Regions from separate parts of the Citrobacter sp. GW821-FHT02E08 genome, predicted to be linked through region 1. Evidence: predicted binding sites of a transcription regulator. Region 1 holds the regulator's gene; the other holds the start of a gene.
What was found. The regulator LexA, encoded in region 1, represses DNA repair genes until DNA is damaged. The targets are predictions, from matches to a motif close to TNCTGTATGTACATACAGNA.
Positions count from the first base shown of each region.

Region 1 (11,604 bases):
CTGATTGACTGGCTGCCAGGTTCAACCATTTGGGCCGGTAAGCGTTTCTACCAACGTCACGACGTTCATATGATCGACTTCTACTACTGGGATATCTCTGGTCCTGGTGCAGGTATCGAAAACATCGATCTGGGCTTCGGTAAACTCTCTCTGGCAGCGACCCGTTCTCAGGAAGCGGGCGGTTCTTATGCTTTCAGCAGCGATGAAGTTTATGACGCCACGAAAGACACCGCGAACGATGTGTTCGACGTACGTCTGGCAGGTATGGAAATTAACCCAGGCGGCACGCTGGAATTAGGCGTTGACTACGGTAGCGCCAACACGACTGACGGCTATGACCTTGCCGATGGCGCCACCAAAGATGGCTGGATGTTCACTGCTGAACATACGCAGAGCATGCTGAAAGGCTACAACAAGTTTGTGGTGCAGTACGCCACTGACGCGATGACCTCTCAGGGTAAAGGTATTCCGCAGGGTAGCCGCAGCCAGGATATCTTCGGTAATTTCGATAACGATCAGGACTTCCTCAACAACAACGGTAGCCTGACCCGTATTCTCGATCACGGTGCCATCTCTCTGGGCGATAGCTGGGATCTGATGTACGTGGCGATGTACCAGAATATCGACTGGGATAACGACAACGGTACGGAATGGTACACCGTGGGTGTTCGCCCGATGTACAAGTGGACGCCAATCATGAGCACCCTGCTTGAAGTGGGTTACGACAGCGTCAAATCTCAGAAAACCGACGATACCAACGACCAGTTCAAAATCACCCTGGCGCAACAGTGGCAGGCTGGCGACAGCATCTGGTCTCGTCCGGCGATCCGTCTCTTTGCAACCTATGCGAAGTGGGATGAGAAGTGGGGCTACGACAATGGTGTTGCCGTTAGCGATACCAGCACCACAACCTTCAGCCGTGGTGACGATGATGAAGTCACCTTTGGCGCCCAGATGGAAATCTGGTGGTAATACATCGCTAATCTGACGTAAAGACCTAAAGAGGGGCGCAAGCCCCTCTGTTCTGGAGTTTAGCGCGCTATTGCCTGGCCACCGCTGAACCCATGCTATCTGAGGTGATAACAATGAAAATGAAGAAAAGTCTCGTTGCCCTTTGTTTATCTGCAGGGTTGTTCGCAAGCGCACCGGGCGTGACGCTGGCGGACGTGAATTATGTTCCGCAAGACATTAGCGCTGCGCCTGCGATTCCGACCGCTGCGTTACAACAATTAACCTGGACGCCTGTCGACCAGAGCAAAACGCAGTCCACACAACTTGCCACCGGCGGTCAACGCCTTGATGTCGCTGGTATTAGCGGCCCGGTTGCTGCCTATAGCGTACCGGCAAACATTGGTGAGCTGACGCTGACACTGACCAGCGAAGTGAACAAGCAAACCAGCGTATTTGCGCCGAACGTTCTCATTCTTGATCAGAACATGACGCCTTCTGCATTCTTCCCCAGCAGCTACTTTACCTACCAGGAACCGGGCGTGATGAGTGCGGATAGCCTGGAAGGGGTGATGCGTCTCACGCCAGCCCTGGGTCAGCAGAAGCTCTATGTTCTGGTCTTCACCACCGAAAAAGATCTCCAGCAGACCACTACGCTGCTCGATCCCGCTAAGGCATATGCAAAAGGCGTCGGTAACGCCATTCCGGATATCCCTGATCCTATCGCGCGTCATACCACCGACGGCCTGTTGAAACTGAAAGTGAAAACCAACAGCAGCTCCAGTGTGCTGGTGGGGCCGCTGTTTGGCTCTTCCGCACCGGGTCCGGTTACCGTCGGCAACACGGCGGCACCTGCGCCAGCGTATGCTGCCCCGGCGGCGGTTGCTGCCGCGCCTGTCGTCGCACCAGCATCGGCGAAGAAAAGTGAGCCCATGCTGAACGACACCGAGAGCTACTTCAACAAAGCCATTAAAGATGCCGTCGCCGCAGGTGACGTGGATAAAGCGCTGAAACTGCTTGATGAAGCTGAACGCCTGGGGTCCACATCTGCCCGTTCCACCTTTATCAGCAGTGTAAAAGGCAAGGGGTAACCGTCTCCCCGCATTGCTGATTTTGCAACAACTGGTGCGTCTCCTGACGCACCTTTTTTTATCATTCCATGCGAATTGTTACACTCCTGTTGCGCAACAGTTCACTTAATTATCTTTACGCCTCCCGTAATCTCTTTTCTGCGATACAATGCCCTCACGTTATGAACTGGAGAGCAAGGCATGCCACACCCTGCGTTAACGCAACTGCGTGCGCTGCGTTATTTTGACGCGATCCCTGCGCTGGACTCCCAACAGCTGGACTGGCTGTTACTGGAAGATTCCATGACCAAACGTTTTGAGCAGCAGGGAAAACAGGTGAGCGTGACGATGATTCGGGAAGGATTTGTTGGCCAACATGAAGTGGCGGAAGAACTGCCGCTATTGCCGACGGAATCCCGTTACTGGTTACGTGAAATTCTGTTATGTGCGGATGGCGAACCCTGGCTTGCCGGGCGTACTGTGGTGCCGGAGTCAACGTTGTGCGGCCCTGAGCTGGCGTTGCAAAATCTGGGTAAAACCCCGCTTGGGCGTTACCTGTTTACATCATCGACGTTGACCCGAGATTTTATTGAGATTGGTCGCGATGCAGCGCTGTGGGGACGTCGGTCCCGTCTGCGGTTGAGCGGAAAGCCGCTCCTGCTGACAGAATTGTTTTTACCTGCATCGCCGTTGTACTGAGAGGAAAAGATATGGAGTGGAGTCTGACGCAGAATAAGCTACTGGCGTTTCACCGCTTGATGCGTACGGATAAGCCAATCGGCGCTTTACTGCTGCTCTGGCCAACACTGTGGGCGCTGTGGGTGGCGACACCCGGAATGCCGCAATTATGGATATTGTTGGTGTTTGTGGCGGGCGTCTGGTTGATGCGCGCGGCGGGATGTGTGGTGAACGACTATGCCGATCGCAAATTTGACGGGCACGTCAAACGCACGGCGAACCGACCGCTGCCCAGCGGTGCAGTCACCGAGAAAGAAGCTCGGGCGCTTTTTGTGGTTCTGGTGCTCCTCGCGTTCCTGCTGGTGTTGACGCTGAATACGATGACGATCCTGCTGTCGGTCGCCGCGCTGGCTCTGGCGTGGGTCTATCCTTTCATGAAACGTTACACGCATTTACCGCAGGTGGTGTTGGGTGCGGCGTTTGGCTGGTCGATACCGATGGCGTTTGCCGCCGTCAGTGAGTCAGTTCCGCTGAGTTGCTGGTTGATGTTCCTCGCCAACATTCTTTGGGCAGTGGCTTACGATACGCAATACGCCATGGTGGATCGGGACGATGACCTGAAAATCGGTATTAAATCAACGGCCATTCTGTTCGGTCAGTATGACAAGGTGATCATTGGCATCCTGCAGGTGGGTGTGTTGGCCTTGATGGCGCTGATTGGCTGGATGAACGGTCTGGGACTGGGGTATTACTGGTCGCTGCTGGTGGCTGGCGCCCTGTTTGTGTATCAACAAAAACTGATTGTGCACCGTGAACGCGAAGCCTGTTTTAAAGCATTTATGAATAACAACTATGTTGGCCTGGTGCTGTTTCTGGGGCTTGCGATGAGTTACTGGCACTTCTGATAAAAAAGCCCGGTGGCGCTCGCGCTTACCGGGCCTACATTATTGCGCAGAACCGTAGGCCGGGTAAGGCGAAGCCGCCACCCGGCTTTTTAACATCACTCGTCCTGCGTTGCGCTTTCTATGGTTAAACGCACATCTGAGGTGATCAGATTAGCCAACATCTGATAAACCTTCATCGTCTCTTCAGGCTCCGCATCACCGGTATCGCTGATGTACTTCTCATCACGCAGGGTCAACACCAAAGAGCTGAATACCGCTTTGTCGAAGAACTCCGGCGCGTTGATCCCGTGCAGAACAGAAAGACGCTGAGCTACGGTGCGGCTCTCTTTTTCCAGCGTGCCGCGGTTGATCGACGGATTTGCGCTCAACAGCCAGAAGGTGATGGCATAACGTTGCAGAGTTTCACGCGCACCCGCTGCCAACAGTTGCAGCGTACGGGAATGTGCCGGGTTGATATTCAGCTCTTCATTCTGGACGGTAATCAGTCCCTGACGCTGCATTTCGCTTATCAGTGCGTCGATGACGCCCGCCAGTTCATCCCGCTCCCAGCGCAGGAACAGTTCTGCTTTCAGCATTGGGTAGAGAATTTCAACATGCTCAAGCAGCGCGTCGCGGGAGATGCGACGATGCTGGGTCACGATGGCCGCCATCAGTGAAGGCAGAACCAGCATATGCGCAATGTTGTTGCGATAGTAAGTCATCAGTACCGCCTGCTCGCGCGGAAGAATGATGATATCGCCGATGGTATCTTTCTCGACCTCGAACTTGTTCATTTGCAGCGCGTGGTCAATCAGCGCGCTGGCGCTGACCGACGGAACCGTAGAGTCGGTGGAATACGGGACATTGCGCATTAGATCCAGATAACACTCGAGCTGCTCTGTCAGTTGCTCGCGCGTTAACGAACGCTGACGGGATGCGAGCAACGCGGTGCAACACAGGTTCATGGCATTTGCCGCGCCCGCTTTGTTAATGCGGACCATCAACTCAGCGGCGATACCATTGACCGTTGGCGTCAGCCAGGCGGGACGCACGGCTTCGATCGGATCGATAGATTCACGCCACTCAGGAACATGTTGGTTCAGGTACGTCATCAACGGCATCGGTTCGCCAAAGTTAACGTAGCCCTGACCCAGATTACGCAGCTTGCTCAAGCCACGCAGCATTTGCGGCAGGCTCTCTTTTTCTTTCGTCGCGCCACGCAACTCTTTGGCGTAAGTCCCCACTTCCATTACGTGCTCGTAACCGATGTAAATGGGGACCAGGGTGATCGGACGCGTACCGCCGCGCAGCATCGCCTGAATGGTCATCGACAGGGTGCCGGTTTTCGGATCCAGCAGACGGCCAGTACGGGAACGCCCGCCTTCCACAAAATATTCCACGGAATAACCACGGCTAAACAGCTCGCCGAGATATTCGCGGAAGACGGTGGAGTAGAGTTTGTTGCCCTTAAAGGTACGGCGGATAAAGAACGCGCCCAGGCGGCGGAAAATCGGGCCAGCTGGCCAGAAGTTCAGGTTGATACCGGCAGCGATATGCGGCGGCACCAGCCCCTGATGATAGAGCACGTACGAGAGCAACAGATAGTCCATATGGCTGCGGTGGCAGGGCACATAGACGATTTCATGCCCATCGTGCGCCAACTGGCGTACACGCTCTGCGTTGTGGACATTGATCCCCTGATACAGTCGGTTCCAGGTGAAACCCAGAATGCGGTCAGTCAGGCGAATCATCTCGTAGGAGAAGTTGGCGGCAATCTCTTCCATCAGCGCAATGGCGTTCTGCTGCGCTTTTTCATGGGAGATTTTTTTGCTGCGCGCTTCGTCTTCTACCGCGCGCGCAATGGCTTTTGACGCCAGCAACTTGTTAAACAGATCCTGTCGGGCAGGCAGACGAGGACCGACCGCCGCCAGACGCTGACGGGCGAAATGCATTCGCGCCACACGCGCCAGTTTTTGGGCAATAATTTTGTCGGTTCCGTGCTCGTCAGCCATCCGTCGTAAGGAAACGGAAGGCGAGAAACGGACAAAACTGTCGCGCCCCAGCCAGGAAACAGCAAAGAATTTCTGTACGCCATTCAGCATACGCAGAGGGGGATTTACCTCACCCTTTTCACGCCCCGGAGAGCGGCCGAACATCACCGATACCGGCACCATCTGTACATCCAGATCTGGATTACTGCGGTGAAGGTCGAGGTAATTGTGAAAGAGTTTGATCGACTCTTCTTTCGGCGTGTAGTAGGTGAATACGCGCGGGCCGCCGTGAATAAACACATAACGCGGCAGCAGAGTTCCGTCGATCTCCAGCGGCTCTAACGGGTCGGGGAGATCGTGCGCCAGGCATTGGGCACGCAGCGTCAGCAAGTCTGCTTTTGAGTTGTACGGTAAAACGTACATAATGGGACGAGATGTATCGAGCCCCAATTCCGGAGCGGGTTCCGCCGGAATAGACTTGCTTTTTACCAGTACGGTTAATGGTAAATTCAGTAATTTGTAGTAAATTCGTGGCCAGCCAGACATAAACGATGTAAAGCCTCTGGTTAATAATGCAAATGCGCTGCAAGGATATCAGAAAGTCTAGCGAATTTCTGGTGTATCCCGTCATACTTCGCGCCGCTGTAACCCGAATTTTGTGGGTTAACGATATAATGTCATTGACGCTGATAATGCAAAAAGGTTCTTTTGATGGCTAATAATACCACTGGACTCACCCGAATTATTAAAGCTGCTGGTTATTCCTGGAAAGGTTTTCGTGCTGCATGGATTCATGAAGCGGCATTTCGTCAGGAAAGTGTTGCTGTGCTGTTGGGCGTGGCGATTGCCTGCTGGCTGGATGTGGATGCCATCACGCGTGTTTTGTTGATTGGTTCTGTCATGCTGGTGATGATAGTGGAAATCCTCAACAGCGCGATTGAGGCGGTGGTTGACCGTGTTGGCTCTGAACACCATGAGCTTTCCGGGCGGGCGAAAGATATGGGGTCAGCGGCAGTATTGCTGTCGATCTTTGTCGCGATGATCACCTGGGGAATCCTGCTGTGGTCGCATTTTAGATAAGGCTTCCATAATCCGATAAATCTCTTGTTTTTTGTGCCGCTTGTGGTTCCAAAATCGCCTTTAACTGTATATACTCACAGCATAACTGTATATACACCCAGGGGGCGGAATGAAAGCGTTAACGGCCAGGCAGCAAGAGGTGTTCGATCTTATTCGGGATCACATCAGCCAGACAGGTATGCCACCGACGCGTGCGGAGATCGCGCAGCGTTTGGGGTTCCGTTCCCCAAATGCGGCTGAAGAACACCTGAAAGCGCTGGCACGTAAAGGGGTCATTGAAATTGTCTCCGGTGCCTCTCGCGGTATCCGCCTGCTGGTGGAAGAAGAAGAGGGTCTGCCTTTAGTAGGTCGCGTGGCGGCAGGGGAACCCCTTCTGGCACAGCAGCATATTGAAGGCCACTATCAGGTCGACCCGTCGCTGTTTAAACCTAATGCCGATTTCCTGCTGCGCGTCAGCGGTATGTCGATGAAAGATATTGGGATTATGGACGGTGATTTGCTGGCGGTACACAAAACCCAGGACGTGCGTAACGGCCAGGTCGTGGTGGCGCGTATCGACGATGAAGTCACGGTTAAGCGCCTGAAAAAACAGGGCAATAAAATCGAACTTCTGCCAGAAAATAGTGAATTCAAACCGATTGTGGTTGACCTGCGCGAGCAAAACTTCACGATTGAAGGGCTGGCAGTCGGCGTCATCCGTAACGGTGAGTGGTTGTAATATTGTTTTGATACAGTGGCGCATCTCGCGCCACTGTTTGTTTTAACTCCTTCTCAGGCTTTCCTGCATGCCTTTCTTTACCTCTTCCGACAAAGCACTCTGGCGTCTCGCGTTACCGATGATTTTCTCCAATATCACCGTTCCTTTGCTGGGACTGGTGGATACTGCGGTCATCGGGCATCTGGACAGCCCTGTTTATCTGGGCGGTGTTGCCGTGGGCGCAACGGCAACCAGCTTTCTCTTCATGCTGTTGCTTTTCTTACGCATGAGCACCACCGGGCTGACGGCTCAGGCGTTTGGTGCCAAAAATCCCCAGGCGCTGGCACGCGCGCTGGTGCAGCCACTGATTCTGGCGTTGGGGGCGGGAGCTTTGATCGCGTTGTTCCGCACGCCAGTCATCGATCTTGCATTGCATATCGTCGGTGGAAATGAAGCGGTGTTGGTGCAGGCGCGACGTTTTCTGGAGATCCGCTGGCTGAGCGCTCCGGCATCGCTGGCGAACCTGGTGCTGCTGGGCTGGCTGCTGGGCGTTCAGTATGCCCGCGCACCGGTGATCCTGCTGGTTGTCGGCAACGTTCTCAATATTGTGCTCGATCTGTGGCTGGTGATGGGTTTGCATATGAACGTGCAGGGCGCAGCGCTGGCGACGGTGATTGCAGAATATGCCACGTTGTTGCTTGGGCTGATGATGGTGCGCAAAGTGCTTACACTGCGCGGCGTGTCATCCACGATGCTGAAACAGGCCTGGCGGGGGAATTTCCGCCGTTTGCTGGCACTTAACCGGGATATCATGCTGCGTTCGTTGCTGTTGCAACTGTGCTTTGGTGCGATCACGGTTCTCGGGGCGCGACTGGGCAGCGACATCATTGCGGTGAACGCTGTTCTGATGACCCTGCTGACCTTTACCGCCTATGCCCTTGATGGATTTGCTTATGCTGTCGAAGCGCATTCCGGGCAGGCGTATGGCGCACGTGACGGCAGCCAGTTGCTGGATGTCTGGCGTGCTGCATGTCGGCAGTCAGGGATTGTGGCGCTGCTGTTTGCCCTCGTTTATGCCCTGGCGGGCGAGCAGATCATCGCGTTGCTAACATCGTTGCCGCAAATTCAACTTTTGGCCGATCGCTACCTTATCTGGCAGGTGGTGTTGCCGTTAATCGGTGTCTGGTGTTATTTGCTGGATGGCATGTTTATCGGGGCGACGCGTGCGGCGGAAATGCGCAACAGTATGGCCGTTGCGGCGCTGGGATTTGCCCTCACGCTGTGTGCGTTGCCCTGGCTCGGTAATCATGGGCTGTGGCTGGCGTTAGCCGTTTTTCTGGCGCTTCGTGGACTCTCGTTGGCCTGGATCTGGCGACGTCACTGGCGGCATGGAACCTGGTTTGCCCGAGCGTGATGGTTAAAAGTTCCGAATATCAAAATGAACATGGGATCACTGACTACAATTAATCTCACGTCCAGCAGAAAACGTAGTGTATTTGGGCGAAGCAATATCGCTAATCACCACTAATCATGAGGACTCGATGATGAATAAAGACGAAGTCAGCGGTAACTGGAAACAGTTCAAAGGGAAAGTGAAAGAGCAATGGGGCAAGCTGACCGATGATGATATGACGGTCATTGAAGGTAAGCGCGACCAGTTGGTCGGTAAGGTCCAGGAACGTTACGGTTACGCCAGAGACAAGGCGGAAAAGGAAGTGAGCGACTGGGAAACGCGTAATAAATACCGCTGGTAATCAGCCGCGGTGACCCGAAAGTACAAGGATGTACAGTCCATTGGGCGGTTTTGCCGCCCAACCCGCTTAACGCGGTTTTTTCTTCACCAGAATCGAATGATCGTGCTGGCACTCTTCTGGATGGCGACACGCTTCAACTTCGACGCACGCCGGGCATAATCCGTGTGCTTCAATTACGTTATGACGCAGGGCAAAACCCATTTTTGCCGCCAGCGTATGCATAATATCTTCCACGCCCTCGGCGCTTTCTTCTTTTACCACGCCGCACCGGTCACAAATGAACATGGCTGAACTGTGGGTTGGCTGATCGAACAGATGGCAGAGCACATAGCTATTGGTGGATTCGACCTTGTGCACAAAGCCTTGCTCGAGCAAAAAATCAAGCGCACGATACACCGTAGGCGGCTTGGCCTGCGGCTCTGTTTCACGTAGCAGATCCAACAGGTCATAGGCGCTGATGGCCCCTTGTTGCAGGCTCATCAAACGCAACACTTCGAGGCGCTGAGGAGTGAGTCGCACATTGCGCTGCGCACAGATTTTCTCAGCTTGCGCCAATAGGTCTTGTGTTGTGGTCTTTTCCATTTGGCACCCCGGAGTACGTGAAACGTTAATCCCTTACTTTATCATGTTCTTCTTAAAACACCGAGATCCCCCACCGTGTGCTATACCTGACCCATTGCACACTGGAAAACCAAAATGAAAAGACCTGATTGCATTCGTCACTGGCGCGACGCAGAAGGCGCTGATGACTCTACCTATCCTGATAGCGATGAGCTATTTTCCATCGGCGCGCCGCTGGCGCGAACGCTCGGACTGCGTCGGCTTGGCATTCACCATGAACGCCTCCCGCCGGGTCGCCGTACCTCCTATCCGCATGCGGAAAGCGACGAAGAGGAGTTCATTTATGTGCTGGAAGGTTATCCCGAAGTCTGGATAAACGGCTATCTGTGGAAATTAGAACCCGGAGACAGCGTTGGTTTTCCGGCGGGAACCGGGGTGTGTCACACCTTTATCAATAACACCAGCGCAGAGGTTCGCCTGCTTGTCGTCGGGGAGGCGAATAAAAAACACAATCGCATCTATTACCCGATTAATCCGGTGTATGCCGCCACACGAGAAGACCGCTGGGTTGACCATCCGCCGCAGTTTTTTGGCCCGCACGACGGAAAACCAGGGCGAAAATAGTACCGTTCTTCGTCGTTGAGCATCGGGCTGGGACGGTCTGCGCCGTCGGCCCGGCTCACACGCAATGCAGCCATCTGCGTGCGGTCTTGCCTCTCTGGTTTTGCTTTATGCTATAGTAGCGCCCCTTTTTCAGAATGCTTAATTAATCGCCATGCCAGAAACTTCGTCCCCCGTTTTTCCTGCCCATCGTTTTTCTATCGCGCCGATGCTCGACTGGACGGACAGACATTGCCGCTATTTCTTGCGCTTGCTCTCCCGCCAGACGCTGCTCTATACCGAAATGGTCACGACCGGTGCGATCATTCATGGCAAGGGCGATTATCTGGCGTACAGCGACGAAGAGCATCCGATCGCGCTGCAACTGGGCGGTAGCGACCCTGCGGCTCTGGCGCAGTGTGCGAAGCTGGCACAAGAGCGCGGTTATGATGAAATCAATCTCAACGTGGGTTGTCCTTCCGACCGCGTACAAAACGGCATGTTCGGCGCCTGTCTGATGGGCAATGCGCAACTGGTGGCGGACTGCGTGAAGGCTATGCGTGATGTGGTGTCGATTCCGGTGACGGTCAAAACCCGTATCGGCATTGACGATCAGGACAGCTACGAATTTCTCTGCGATTTCATCACGACGGTTGCAGGTCAAGGCGAGTGCGAGATGTTTATCATCCACGCGCGCAAAGCCTGGCTTTCTGGCCTTAGCCCGAAAGAAAACCGGGAGATCCCGTCGCTGGATTACCCGCGTGTCTACCAATTGAAGCGTGATTTTCCGCATCTGACGATGTCGATCAACGGCGGCATTAAATCGCTGGAGGATGCGAAAGCGCATCTGCAGCACATGGACGGCGTGATGGTCGGGCGCGAAGCCTACCAAAATCCGGGTATTCTGGCTTCTGTCGACCGTGAGATTTTTGGTGCGACGACGGCCGATGCCGATCCGGTGGCGGTGGTGCGTGCGATGTACCCGTACATTGAACACGAACTCAGTAACGGCACCTACCTGGGCCATATCACCCGTCACATGCTGGGTCTGTTCCAGGGCATTCCCGGTGCGCGTCAGTGGCGTCGCTACCTGAGCGAAAATGCCCATAAAGCCGGTGCCGATATCAACGTGCTGGAGCACGCGCTGAAGCTAGTGGCGGATAAGCGTTAATTTTTCACTAAAACCTGGTCAAATTCACCACGCCCTGCACAATGTTGCGGGGCGTTTTTATTTAAAATCAACGTGTTACTTTTTGGCATGTTTCTTGTAATGATCTGTGCAGTTTTCATTAGGGGAGAGCATCATGCTGGAACTACTGTTTGTCATTGGATTTTTCATCA
Region 1 is NZ_JBWKVL010000012.1:32,068-43,671, forward strand. Features, by position in the region: gene AC07UY_RS15460 (maltoporin) at 1-972, shown strand, start outside; gene malM (maltose operon protein MalM) at 1,086-2,039, shown strand; gene ubiC (chorismate lyase) at 2,220-2,717, shown strand; gene ubiA (4-hydroxybenzoate octaprenyltransferase) at 2,729-3,601, shown strand; gene plsB (glycerol-3-phosphate 1-O-acyltransferase PlsB) at 3,697-6,117, opposite strand; gene AC07UY_RS15485 (diacylglycerol kinase) at 6,283-6,651, shown strand; gene lexA (transcriptional repressor LexA) at 6,761-7,369, shown strand; gene dinF (MATE family efflux transporter DinF) at 7,437-8,762, shown strand; gene AC07UY_RS15500 (CsbD family protein) at 8,893-9,102, shown strand; gene zur (zinc uptake transcriptional repressor Zur) at 9,169-9,684, opposite strand; gene AC07UY_RS15510 (cupin domain-containing protein) at 9,799-10,287, shown strand; gene dusA (tRNA dihydrouridine(20/20a) synthase DusA) at 10,439-11,434, shown strand; gene pspG (envelope stress response protein PspG) at 11,568-11,604, shown strand, end outside.

Region 2 (11,604 bases), on a different contig from region 1:
GTGCGTCACGGTAAAGACCGGGAAGCTATCCACTTCGTTGTAGTAGCCAGTATGGTCGCCATAAGGACCTTCCGGCGCCAGTTCACCCGGCTCGATATAGCCTTCCAGCACGATTTCCGCACTGGCAGGGACTTCAAGATCGTTGGAAATACATTTGACGACTTCTGTCTTTGTGCCACGTAACAGACCTGCAAACGCATATTCCGAAAGGGTATCAGGCACCGGCGTTACCGCACCGAGAATCGTCGCCGGATCGGCGCCCAGCGCCACCGCCACGGGGAAACGTTCGCCCGGATGCGCAGCGCACCACTCCTGAAAATCTAACGCGCCGCCGCGATGAGACAGCCAACGCATGATCAGTTTGTTCTTACCAATCAATTGCTGACGATAGATACCGAGATTCTGCCGCTCTTTGTGCGGACCACGCGTCACCGTAAGACCCCAGGTGATGAGCGGAGCAGCATCTTCCGGCCAACAGGTCATGATGGGAATGCGGTTTAAATCCACCTCTGAACCAGAGAACACTTTCTGCTGGCAGGGCGCGCCGCGCAGACGCTTTGTTGGCATATTGAGGACTTGTTTGAACTGCGGAAGTTTATCAAACAGATCGCGAAACCCTTTCGGCGGTTCCGGCTCTTTTAAAAACGCCAATAGCTTACCCACTTCCCGCAGAGCAGAAACATCCTCCTGCCCCATCCCCATAGCAACACGCTTCGGCGTACCAAAAAGGTTACACAGCACCGGCATTGAATAACCTTTGGGATTTTCAAACAACAGGGCAGGCCCACCGGCACGCAACGTGCGGTCAGCAATTTCGGTGATTTCCAGATGAGGATCGACCTCAAGCGAGATGCGTTTGAGCTCGCCCCGCTGTTCAAGCAGCGTCAGGAAGTCGCGTAAATCGTGATATTTCATGGCGTCCATTATGGCCTCTTCGTAAGCGCCTCATTATACGGCGTTCATCATCGTGATGCTGTATTTTTGTTAAATTAGCGTGAACTTCGGCGAAGCAAGCAAACCCGGGGATTATAATTAACTTAGCGCATAGCTTTTGCTATGCTTGCGCCCTGAATAAGGAAATAAGAGTCATTATGCAATCCTGGTATTTACTGTACTGCAAACGCGGGCAACTTCAGCGTGCCCAGGAACACCTCGAAAGACAGGCGGTGAATTGCCTGACGCCGATGATCACCCTGGAAAAAATAGTACGCGGTAAACGTACCACAGTCAGTGAACCTCTTTTCCCTAATTATCTGTTCGTCGAGTTTGATCCGGAAGTGATTCATACCACGACGGTCAACGCCACGCGCGGCGTCAGTCATTTCGTACGGTTTGGCGCACAGCCCGCAACAGTCCCCTCCAGCGTGATTCATCAGCTCTCTATCTGCAAACCTCACGATATTGTCGACCCAGAAACGCCTTATCCAGGCGACAGCGTGCTCATCACAGAAGGGGCATTTGAGGGACTGAGGGCTATCTTTACCGAACCCGATGGCGAAGCACGTTCAATGCTGCTGCTTAACCTGTTGAATAAAGAGGTAAAGCAGAGCGTGAAAAATACCGGATTTCGTAAGATTTAAAACGCGATCCCAAACAGCGCTCTGACGTTATCGTCTGTTATTGCTGCCAGGTGTTGCGGGTCGTCCCCACGCCACGTCGCGATACGCTCAAGAATATGCGGCAACCAGGCAGGTTCATTGCGTCTTGATGCAGGTTTGGGAGAGATGTCCCGGGGCAGAAGATACGGCGCATCCGTCTCAATCAGCAGTTTTTCTGCTGGAATAAAGGGTAACAACTCGCGCAGCTCAAGTCCTCTACGTTCATCGCAAACCCACCCCGTGATGCCGATATAAAGCCCTCTGTCCACACACTCCTGCATCTCCTGGCGAGAGCCGGTAAAACAATGCAGTACAGCGCCAGGTAGTTTATCCAGCCAGGGTTCCAGTAGCGTCAAAAAACGAGTATGCGCATCGCGGCAGTGCATGAAAACAGGTATCTGCAATTCTGCGGCAATATGCAACTGCGCCAGAAATGCCCGCTCCTGCTCTTGCGGCGTGGAGAAATTGCGATTGAAATCCAGACCGCATTCGCCAATTGCCACGACTTCTGGCAGACCTGCCAGCGCGACTATCGCCTCTTCGGTTGATGCTTGCCAGTGGCTACTATCATGCGGATGAACGCCAGCCGTCGACCAGCAACGCGTATATTGCCGCGCCAGCGCTTGCGCCTGCTGGCTTTCGTGCAGATTGGTCCCTGTCAGAAGCATGCCGTCCACACCTGCAGCAAAGCTACGCGACACGACCTCGTCTCTGTCTTTCGCAAACTGCGAGCTGGTTAAATTTACCCCGATGTCAAACATGCTGTCTCCAATACGACAACCGCCCTGACGGGCGGTTGTGTTTATTCTTCGGGTTTCTCTGCTTTCTCAGCGTTTTCAGCTTTCTCGTTCTCAGCCTCGTTATCTTCATCTCGCGTTTGTCGTTTACCCACATAGAAACGAGAGAAGAAGACGCCAACTTCAAACAAGCAATACATCGGTATCGCTAACAGTGTTTGCGAGAAGACATCAGGCGGGGTCAGCAACATCCCCACCACGAACGCGCCGACTAACACATAAGGGCGCTTCTTGCGTAAATCGTCGGGGGTCGTTACCCCCATCCAGCAAAGCAGCACAATGGCGACCGGAACCTCAAAGGAGATGCCAAATGCCATAAACAGCGCCATCACAAAGCTGAGATAACTGGCGATATCAGTAGAAACCTGTACGCCTTGCGGTGCGGTGTTAGCCAGAAAACCAAACGCCAGCGGGAAGACCACAAAGTAGGCGAACGCCATACCGATGTAGAACAGCAGTGAACTGGATACCAGCAGCGGCATGACAAGACGGCGTTCGTGCTTATACAGTGCAGGAGCAATAAACGCCCACACCTGATACAGGATCACTGGCGCTGACAAAATCAACGACACCATGAAGGTGAGTTTGATCGGGGTGAAAAACGGCGAGGCCACATCTGTGGCGATCATCGTCGCCCCCTGAGGCAACTGTTTGATCAGCGGCGCAGCAACCAGATGATAAATGTCGTTGGCAAAGTAAACCAACGCCAGAAAAATCAGGATAACCGCAATAATGCAGTTCAAAAGGCGCTTACGCAGCTCAATCAGATGCGTAATAAGGGGTTGAGTATCATCTACAGCCATGTTTACGGTTTATCACTCGGCGAAGGGGAGGATTCGAGAACAGGCGCGGCGGATTTCTTTTCTACGTCCGTCACATTTGCGGAAACGGTCTCCGTCGGCGCAGGCGTTGCAGCAGCCGTTTCCGGTTTCTGTTCCGGTGAACTGGCCTGTGTTTCAGCGGTGGCAGGGGTGACGCCCTCGTGCTGCGCTTCGTTTCCTTTCACCACCGGATTGTGGATGGTGTGTACTTCGTCACTCGACTTTTCAGGATCGTTAGCACTGTAGGAACGCTTCATTGACTCCGCAGCCTGACGAAGTTCATCCATTGATGCCTTCAGTTCAGGGGTCAAGGTATCCAGGCTCGCCTTTTCAACCTTCTTCAGGCTGTCCTGAAACTCCTGGAGCTTAAGCTCCTGGGTCAGTTCGTTCTGAACTGTGGTTGCAAGGGATCGCAATGCGCGAACCCAGCCCGCTACCGTTTTTACCGCTATAGGTAAGCGTTGAGGCCCCAGAACGATGAGGCCAATGACAAACACCAATAGCAGTTCGCTAAAACCGATATCAAACACGAATTATACCTGCTCTTTATCGTGGCTCTTGGCGTCTTCTTTTTTAGGCTCGCTTTGCTTATCAGCGATAGATTTAGCAGTAAAATCAGCGTCCTGACTGGTTTTATCCTGCTTCGTATCATCATCGCCCATGGCTTTTTTGAAACCCTTAATTGACGCGCCGAGATCGGAACCGATGGAGCCGAGCTTTTTGGTGCCAAATAGCAGTACAACGATGACGGCAATGATCAACAACTGCCAAATACTGATACCACCCATACATGTTCCTCTGTGATAGATGATGAATTATTAAGGTCGCATTATACGTTACACGACCTGCCTTGAGCGATGAAAAAATCAGCGCGTTTTACGCCAGCCGATAATCCAGGCAACCAGACCACCCGCCATTAACCAGCCTGGCATCAACCCCCATTCAGGACGGTTGATGAGCAGGAATGTCCCACTTAACAATAAGGTGGCACCAATCCCCAGTAAATAACGTGATTGTCCCTGGCGTACATGATTCGCCTGAAGCTCGCGCGCAATCTTATCAACACTGTGTTGTAAATATTTGCCCTGGCGCAAACTGTCATACACCAGTTCAGGTAATTCTGGCATTTTTTCGACCCAGAACGGGGCTTTTTCCTTAAATGCCTTCACCAGTGCAGGAATACCGACCTGATCTTTAATCCAGGATTCGAGGAATGGCTTGGCGGTTTTCCACAGATCGAGTTGCGGATAAAGCTGCCGCCCAACACCTTCAACATACAGCAAGGTCTTCTGCAGCAATACCAACTGGGGCTGAACTTCCATATTAAACCGGCGCGCAGTATTAAACAGATTCAGCAACACATGACCAAAGGAGATTTCCGCCAGCGGTTTTTCAAAGATTGGCTCACAGACAGTACGAATGGCAAACTCAAACTCTTCGACATTGGTGTCTGGTGGAACCCAACCGGAATCAACATGCAGTTCCGCGACTTTACGGTAATCACGATTAAAGAACGCGATGAAGTTCTCTGCCAGGTAGCGCTTATCTTCTTTATTTAGCGAGCCGACGATCCCACAATCAATACCAATGTATTTGGGATTTTCAGGATGCTCATAGCTAACAAAAATATTCCCCGGGTGCATATCTGCATGGAAAAAACTGTCGCGAAAGACCTGGGTAAAAAAGACCTGCACCCCACGTTCAGCCAGAAGCTTCATGTTGGTACCGTTCTTCTCCAGCGTCACCACATCCGAGACAGGAATGCCGTAAATCCGCTCCATAACCATCATATTTTGGCTACAGTAATCGGAATAGACTTCCGGGATGTAAAGCATCGGACTGCCTTCAAAATTACGACGCAGTTGGATGGCGTTGGCAGATTCACGCAACAAATTAAGTTCATCAATCAGCGTTTTTTCATACTCGCGCACCACTTCGGTCGGACGCAGACGGCGGCCATCCGGCAATAAGCGTGGCACCCAGCGAGCAAGTCGGTAGATCAACTTCATGTCCGCTTTGATAACCGGCAGAATGTCCGGGCGGATCACTTTAATCACCACCTCTTTGCCATTCGATTTCAGCCGAGCGGTATGCACCTGAGCAACCGACGCAGAGGCCAATGGCTGTATATCAAAATCATCAAACCAGGCATCGACAGGCAATCCTCCCATCGCTTCCTCAATTTGTGCTTTGGCAAGATTTCCATCAAACGGGGCAACCCGGTCCTGCAGTAACGCAAGCTGATCGGCGATATGAGGAGGGAAAAGATCACGGCGAGTGGAGAGCATTTGACCAAACTTGATCCACACTGGCCCTAATTCCTGCAAAGCCAGTCTTAGTCGCTCTCCCAGCGGTTTGTCTTCGTGCTTATTCGGCATCCAGAACAATGTGTAACGCCATAACCGAAGCGGCAGCGTAATACGCATTTTGGGGATGAGTTCATCAAGGCCGTAACTTAAAAAGGTGCGAACGATGAAATAAAGGCGCCGTACTTCACCTGGCGTCATTTGGCCTCCAGTTTTTCCAGCCGTTTAGCCAGCGCGTCGACTGCACGCTCCACGGCGGCAGTTTCTTCCGCAAACCAGGCAACTTCAAGCGCGCCAGGCGCCAGGCGCCACTCTTCAGTGATCGCTTCAGCGACATAGCGTTGCTGGCGTTGAACCCCGTGACACAGAAATTTCGCCCCACCGCGCAACGCTTTACTGATCCCTTCCGCAGCGATGTCGCCGGTGTAGGGAGCCAGCAGTTCCGCAGGGTCTAACTCAGCCAGATCGGCCAGCGCAACAAAATTCTGCACCACCTGAATATCGCCCTGGACTTCAAGTTCACCACTGCGAATAAGCGTAGCCAGTTGCTGCCGGTCGCGTAATTTTGGCAATACGCTGGCATGCGTTATCACCGTACAATCGGCCTCACCTTCCCATGCCCCCAGTACATCGACCTGGCGTTCACTGAACACCAATATTAATGGCGTCGAAAATCCGTTCAGCTCTACACGCAGTACCTTGCTTTGCAAGCGCGCTCGCGCCGACTTTAATGCAGTCGAACGGTACAGAAAGGTGTTGAGCAAACTTTCGATTCCTGCGGTCACTAAGGGTTTAAAAGGCATCCCCGATCTCCTGTCAGAACTTGTAACCACGATGCAGAGCAACAACACCGGCCGTCAGGTTGTAATAGTCGACGCTTTCAAATCCGGCGTCCTGCATCATCACTTTTAGGGTGTCCTGATCGGGATGCATACGGATGGACTCAGCAAGATAACGGTAACTTTCCGCATCACTCGCGACCATCGAACCAATTCGCGGCAGGATGTGGAATGAATACGCATCATAGGCTTTGCTCAGCGGTTCAATGATGGGTTTGGAGAACTCCAGCACCAACAAACGACCGCCCGGCTTCAATACGCGATACATCGAACGCAATGCTTTATCTTTATCCGTTACGTTACGTAGCCCGAACGAAATGGTAATGCAGTCAAAGGTATTGTCCGGGAATGGCAATGCTTCCGCATTCGCCTGTACGTACTCAACGTTACCAATGACGCCGATATTACGCAGCTTCTCACGCCCCATTTTGAGCATTGAGTCGTTAATATCCGCCAGGATGACTTTACCTGTCTCACCCACCATCCGTGAAAACTTCGCGGTCAGGTCGCCCGTACCGCCCGCCAGATCCAGAACGGTCTGCCCACGTCGAACGCCGCTACAATCAATGGTGAAGCGCTTCCACAAACGATGAATGCCAAATGACATTAAGTCATTCATGACGTCGTATTTTGACGCCACAGAATGAAAAACGTGGGCCACCATGTCAGCTTTCTGCTCTTTAGCGACGGTCTGAAAGCCAAAGTGCGTCGTTTCTTGTGAATCTTCCACCATCTCAGTGCCTGCTCATCAATAAAATGTTCGAGAAGTGTAACAGATTGGGGCAATTTGCCCTACCCTTCTACTGGGTTCAACTACCCCGAATGGGCTAGCGTGATTGCTGCTTTGCACCCTCATCATCAGGGTAAGCGGCGTCCTGTGCCTGCTCAGGAACAGAGCGTAAACGGTACTCTTCATCCTGCGTCGTGGCTTGCTCAACCAAATCCGGATTGATTTCGCGTTTAATTTCCACTCCCAACCCGCGAAAAGCCTCCGCCTGGGCCAGGACGTTTCCACGGCCCGAGGAGAGTTTTTTCATCGCCTGCCGATAGTTGTCCTGCGCCTTATCCAGACTCTGACCAATAGACGACATATCATCGACAAACAGCCGCATTTTGTCATAGAGCTTGCTGGCCCGATCGGCAATTTGCTGGGCATTACGGCTTTGATGTTCATAGCGCCACAAGTTGGCGATTGTGCGTAGCGCCACCAACAGGGTCGTTGGGCTTACCATCATAATATTATTTTTAAGCGCCTCGGTAATCAGTTCGGGCTGTTTGTCCAACGCCAGCAGAAAAGCAGGTTCGACAGGGATAAACATCAGGACATAGTCCAGCGAGCGCAGCCCTGGCAACTGTTGATAGTCTTTACGCCCCAGCAAACGGATATGGTTGCGTACCGAAGCAATGTGTTCCTGCATCGCACTTTCGCGGGTGTAATCATCCTGTGCGTTAAAATAGCGCTCGTAAGCAACCAGCGTCATTTTGGCGTCAATCACGACGTCTTTGCCCTGCGGCAGACGCACAATCACATCCGGTTGCATCCGGGAACGGGCATCGTTCTCAATGCTCACCTGCGTTTCGTATTCATAACCTTCACGCAGACCCGATGCCTCCAGCACGCGCGTCAACACCACTTCTCCCCAGTTACCCTGGGTTTTGTTGTCACCTTTGAGCGCACGCGTCAGGTTGACCGCTTCCTGCGCCATCTGTGCATTCAACTGTTGGAGATTGCGAATTTCGTGCGCCAGAGTGTGACGCTCCCGCGCTTCCTGACCAAAGCTGTCCTGCACCTGACGTCGAAAACCATCTAACTGTTCACGCAGTGGCGTCAGCAATCCATTGAGGCTCTGGCGATTTTGCTCATCGACTCGACGGTTACTTTGCTCAAATATCCGGTTTGCCAGGTTTTCAAACTGCTCGCTCAGACGCTGTTCGCTATTGATCATCTGGCGGATTTTGTCTTCTGCATGCTGCTGTGTTGCTTCCATGCGGGTGGTGACTTCACGCAGGTCAGCTTCCAGAGAGGTATTAATGCTACGCAGACTGCGTAACTCATTGTTGAGAAGCTCGCATTCATCGCGCCAGTGATCGCTCTGAGCAAGCTGCTGTTTTGTCGCGCTTAAATCCGCGACCAGCTCTTCGCGCTCGGCAAATTGTTCGGCTTTCTGTTGCGCATGCTGGTAGCTGGCCATCAACCAGCCAATCGCAATGCCCACCAATGCGATAACCGCATAAACAATGATTGAGATATCCACAACGCCTCCTGCATAAACGACGTAAGCCTGATGGTACAGACTTTACCCGCACAAAATAGAATTGTGCTGTATAAACGTCCAGTTTAAAAGGAATTTCCTGCGAGGGGCTACGCAAAATAAAAAGGCCGAACGCGTCGGCCTTTTACAAGAGAAGAGGGAATTACAGCAGACGACGCGCCGCTTCCACCACAATTTTCACTGCGTGGCTTTCCGTTTGCTTCATCGTTTCTGCATTGGGAATCTCTTGCTGGGTGCGGTTGACGATAACGCCCGCCACCATACCGGCACGCAGACCCTGGCTTGCACACATGGTCAGCAGCGTTGCGGATTCCATTTCATAGTTCATAACACCCATTGACTGCCACTCTTCCATGGAGCCTTTGAAGTTGCGGACTACGCGACCCGAGAAGGTATCGTAACGTTCCTGGCCTGGATAGAAGGTGTCAGAAGACGCCGTAACACCAATATGCGTCGTCGCACCAATGGATTTCGCCGCTTCAACCAGCGCGGTGGTACAGGCAAAATCTGCCACGGCCGGGAACTCCATCGGCGCAAAATGCAGGCTCGCACCATCCAGACGAACAGAAGCGGTGGTGACCAGTACGTCGCCAACGTTAATGTGCGGTTGAATCGCGCCGGTAGTGCCGATACGCAGGAAAGTACGAATGCCCAACTGTGCCAGTTCTTCCACAGCGATAGAGGTAGACGGGCCGCCAATACCGGTAGAGCAAACAATCACTGCTTTGCCATCCAGTTCAGCACGCCACGTAGTGAACTCGCGATGGGATGCCAGCTTAACCGGCTTATCCATCAGCGCAGCGATCTTTTCCACACGCTCCGGATCGCCAGGGACGATGGCAAGCGTAGCCCCTTGTAAATCGTTTTTAGTGAGGCCGAGATGAAAAACATCAGACTTGGACATATACAACTCCTCTGTGAATTGGTTTTGTCAGAAGCAGCAAAAAGACACTCTACCGAAGGACTCAAAACATTTTCGTGACACCTATCACCATGATGTAAATAAATTGCATTGAATTTCCATAAAATAGCGATCCACATCACACAAACCTATCGATATCACTCACCGTTGCACAAAAGATAGACCGTTTCAGGCAATGTGATTTGTTGCATGCTGTCTATATTTAACATTGCGCTAATTTTCTTAAGGGTACGGAGAATACCATGACGAAGACACAACAACCGGGTTTTGCACCTGCAGCTTCACCTCTTGCCTCTACTATTGTTCATACGACGGATGACGCCATCATCGCTGGACTAACGTCGATTCCCTCTCAGGGAGATGATATGCCGGCATATCACGCTCGCCCCAAAAACAGTGAGGGCGCGCTGCCGATTGTCATCGTGGTACAAGAAATTTTTGGCATGCATGAACATATTCGCGACGTTTGCCGCCGCCTGGCGCTGGAAGGGTTTCTGGCTATCGCACCAGAGCTCTATTTCCGCGAAGGCGATCCCAACGATTTTGCCGATATTCCCACCTTACTGAGCGGCCTGGTGGCCAAAGTTCCTGATTCGCAAGTGCTGGCGGACCTGGACCATGTCGCCAGTTGGGCTTCCCGCAACGGCGGTGATGTCCATCGTCTGATGATTACCGGTTTCTGTTGGGGTGGACGTATTACCTGGCTGTATGCTGCGCATAATCCACAGTTAAAGGCTGCGGTGGCGTGGTACGGCAAACTGGTGGGCGACAAAACGCTGAACTCCCCGAAACAACCCGTGGATATTACGACGGATCTGAACGCCCCAGTTCTGGGACTATACGGCGGGCAAGACCCCAGCATTCCCGTTGATTCAGTGGAAACCATGCGTCATGCGCTCCGTGCCGCCAACGCCAAAGCGGAGATTGTCGTCTACCCGGATGCGGGACATGCGTTTAATGCGGATTACCGTCCGAGCTATCACGAAGAATCCGCGAAAGACGGCTGGCAGAGAATGCTGGCGTGGTTTGCGCAGTATGGCGGAAAGAAGTAAACGTAATGACAAAAAACCGGGTGGCTATGCCACCCGGTCTGAGTACTACGCCTGACGCAAATTCTGCGCCGCCTGCACCATGTTCGCCAGCGCGGCGCGGGTTTCCGGCCAGCCGCGGGTTTTGAGGCCGCAGTCCGGGTTGACCCACAGACGCTCCGCCGGGATCCGCTGCTCGGCTTTCTTCAGCAGTGCTTCAATCCACTCCACGCTCGGCACGTTCGGCGAGTGAATGTCATACACGCCCGGCCCGATTTCGTTCGGGTAATCAAACTCTTCGAAGGACTCCAGCAGCTCCATGTCGGAACGCGAGGTTTCAATGGTGATAACGTCAGCGTCCAGCGCCGCAATCGAATCCATGATGTCATTGAACTCGCAGTAACACATGTGAGTGTGGATCTGGGTGTCATCCTTCGCCACAGCGGCGTTGATACGGAAGGCTTCCACGCCCCACTCCAGATACGCCGCCCAGTCGCTGCGACGTAGCGGTAAACCTTCGCGCAGCGCCGGTTCGTCGATCTGGATGATGCCAATCCCTGCGGCTTCCAGATCTGCCACTTCATCACGCAGCGCCAGCGCAATCTGCTTAGCGATGGTTTCACGGGTGACGTCTTCACGCGGGAAGGACCAGCAAAGAATGGTCACCGGGCCGGTCAGCATGCCTTTCACCGGTTTGTCGGTCAGAGACTGGGCGTACTTCGCCCACTCGACGGTGATCGCTTCCGGACGGCTGACGTCGCCAATCACCACCGGCGGCTTCACGCAGCGGGAACCGTAGCTCTGTACCCAACCGTTCTGGGTAAAGACGAACCCGTCGAGGTGCTCGCCAAAATATTCCACCATGTCGTTACGTTCGGCTTCACCGTGTACCAACACGTCGAGGCCTAAGCGTTCCTGCTCAACAATCGCCTGTTTGATGTGTTCCGCAATGCCGGTGCGGTAGTTGTTGGCATCAAGGTTGCCCTTTTTGAAGTCCAGGCGCAGGCCGCGGATTTCCGT
Region 2 is NZ_JBWKVL010000020.1:9,097-20,700, forward strand. Features, by position in the region: gene ubiD (4-hydroxy-3-polyprenylbenzoate decarboxylase) at 1-924, opposite strand, end outside; gene rfaH (transcription/translation regulatory transformer protein RfaH) at 1,092-1,580, shown strand; gene tatD (3'-5' ssDNA/RNA exonuclease TatD) at 1,577-2,359, opposite strand; gene tatC (Sec-independent protein translocase subunit TatC) at 2,401-3,198, opposite strand; gene tatB (Sec-independent protein translocase protein TatB) at 3,201-3,746, opposite strand; gene tatA (Sec-independent protein translocase subunit TatA) at 3,750-4,004, opposite strand; gene ubiB (ubiquinone biosynthesis regulatory protein kinase UbiB) at 4,083-5,723, opposite strand; gene ubiJ (ubiquinone biosynthesis protein UbiJ) at 5,720-6,325, opposite strand; gene ubiE (bifunctional demethylmenaquinone methyltransferase/2-methoxy-6-polyprenyl-1,4-benzoquinol methylase UbiE) at 6,339-7,094, opposite strand; gene rmuC (DNA recombination protein RmuC) at 7,189-8,616, opposite strand; gene udp (uridine phosphorylase) at 8,777-9,538, opposite strand; gene AC07UY_RS19930 (dienelactone hydrolase family protein) at 9,799-10,608, shown strand; gene metE (5-methyltetrahydropteroyltriglutamate--homocysteine S-methyltransferase) at 10,654-11,604, opposite strand, start outside.
Region 2: rmuC (DNA recombination protein RmuC) is a predicted target of LexA. The motif match lies at 8,681-8,700, and genes of this name have one in related genera.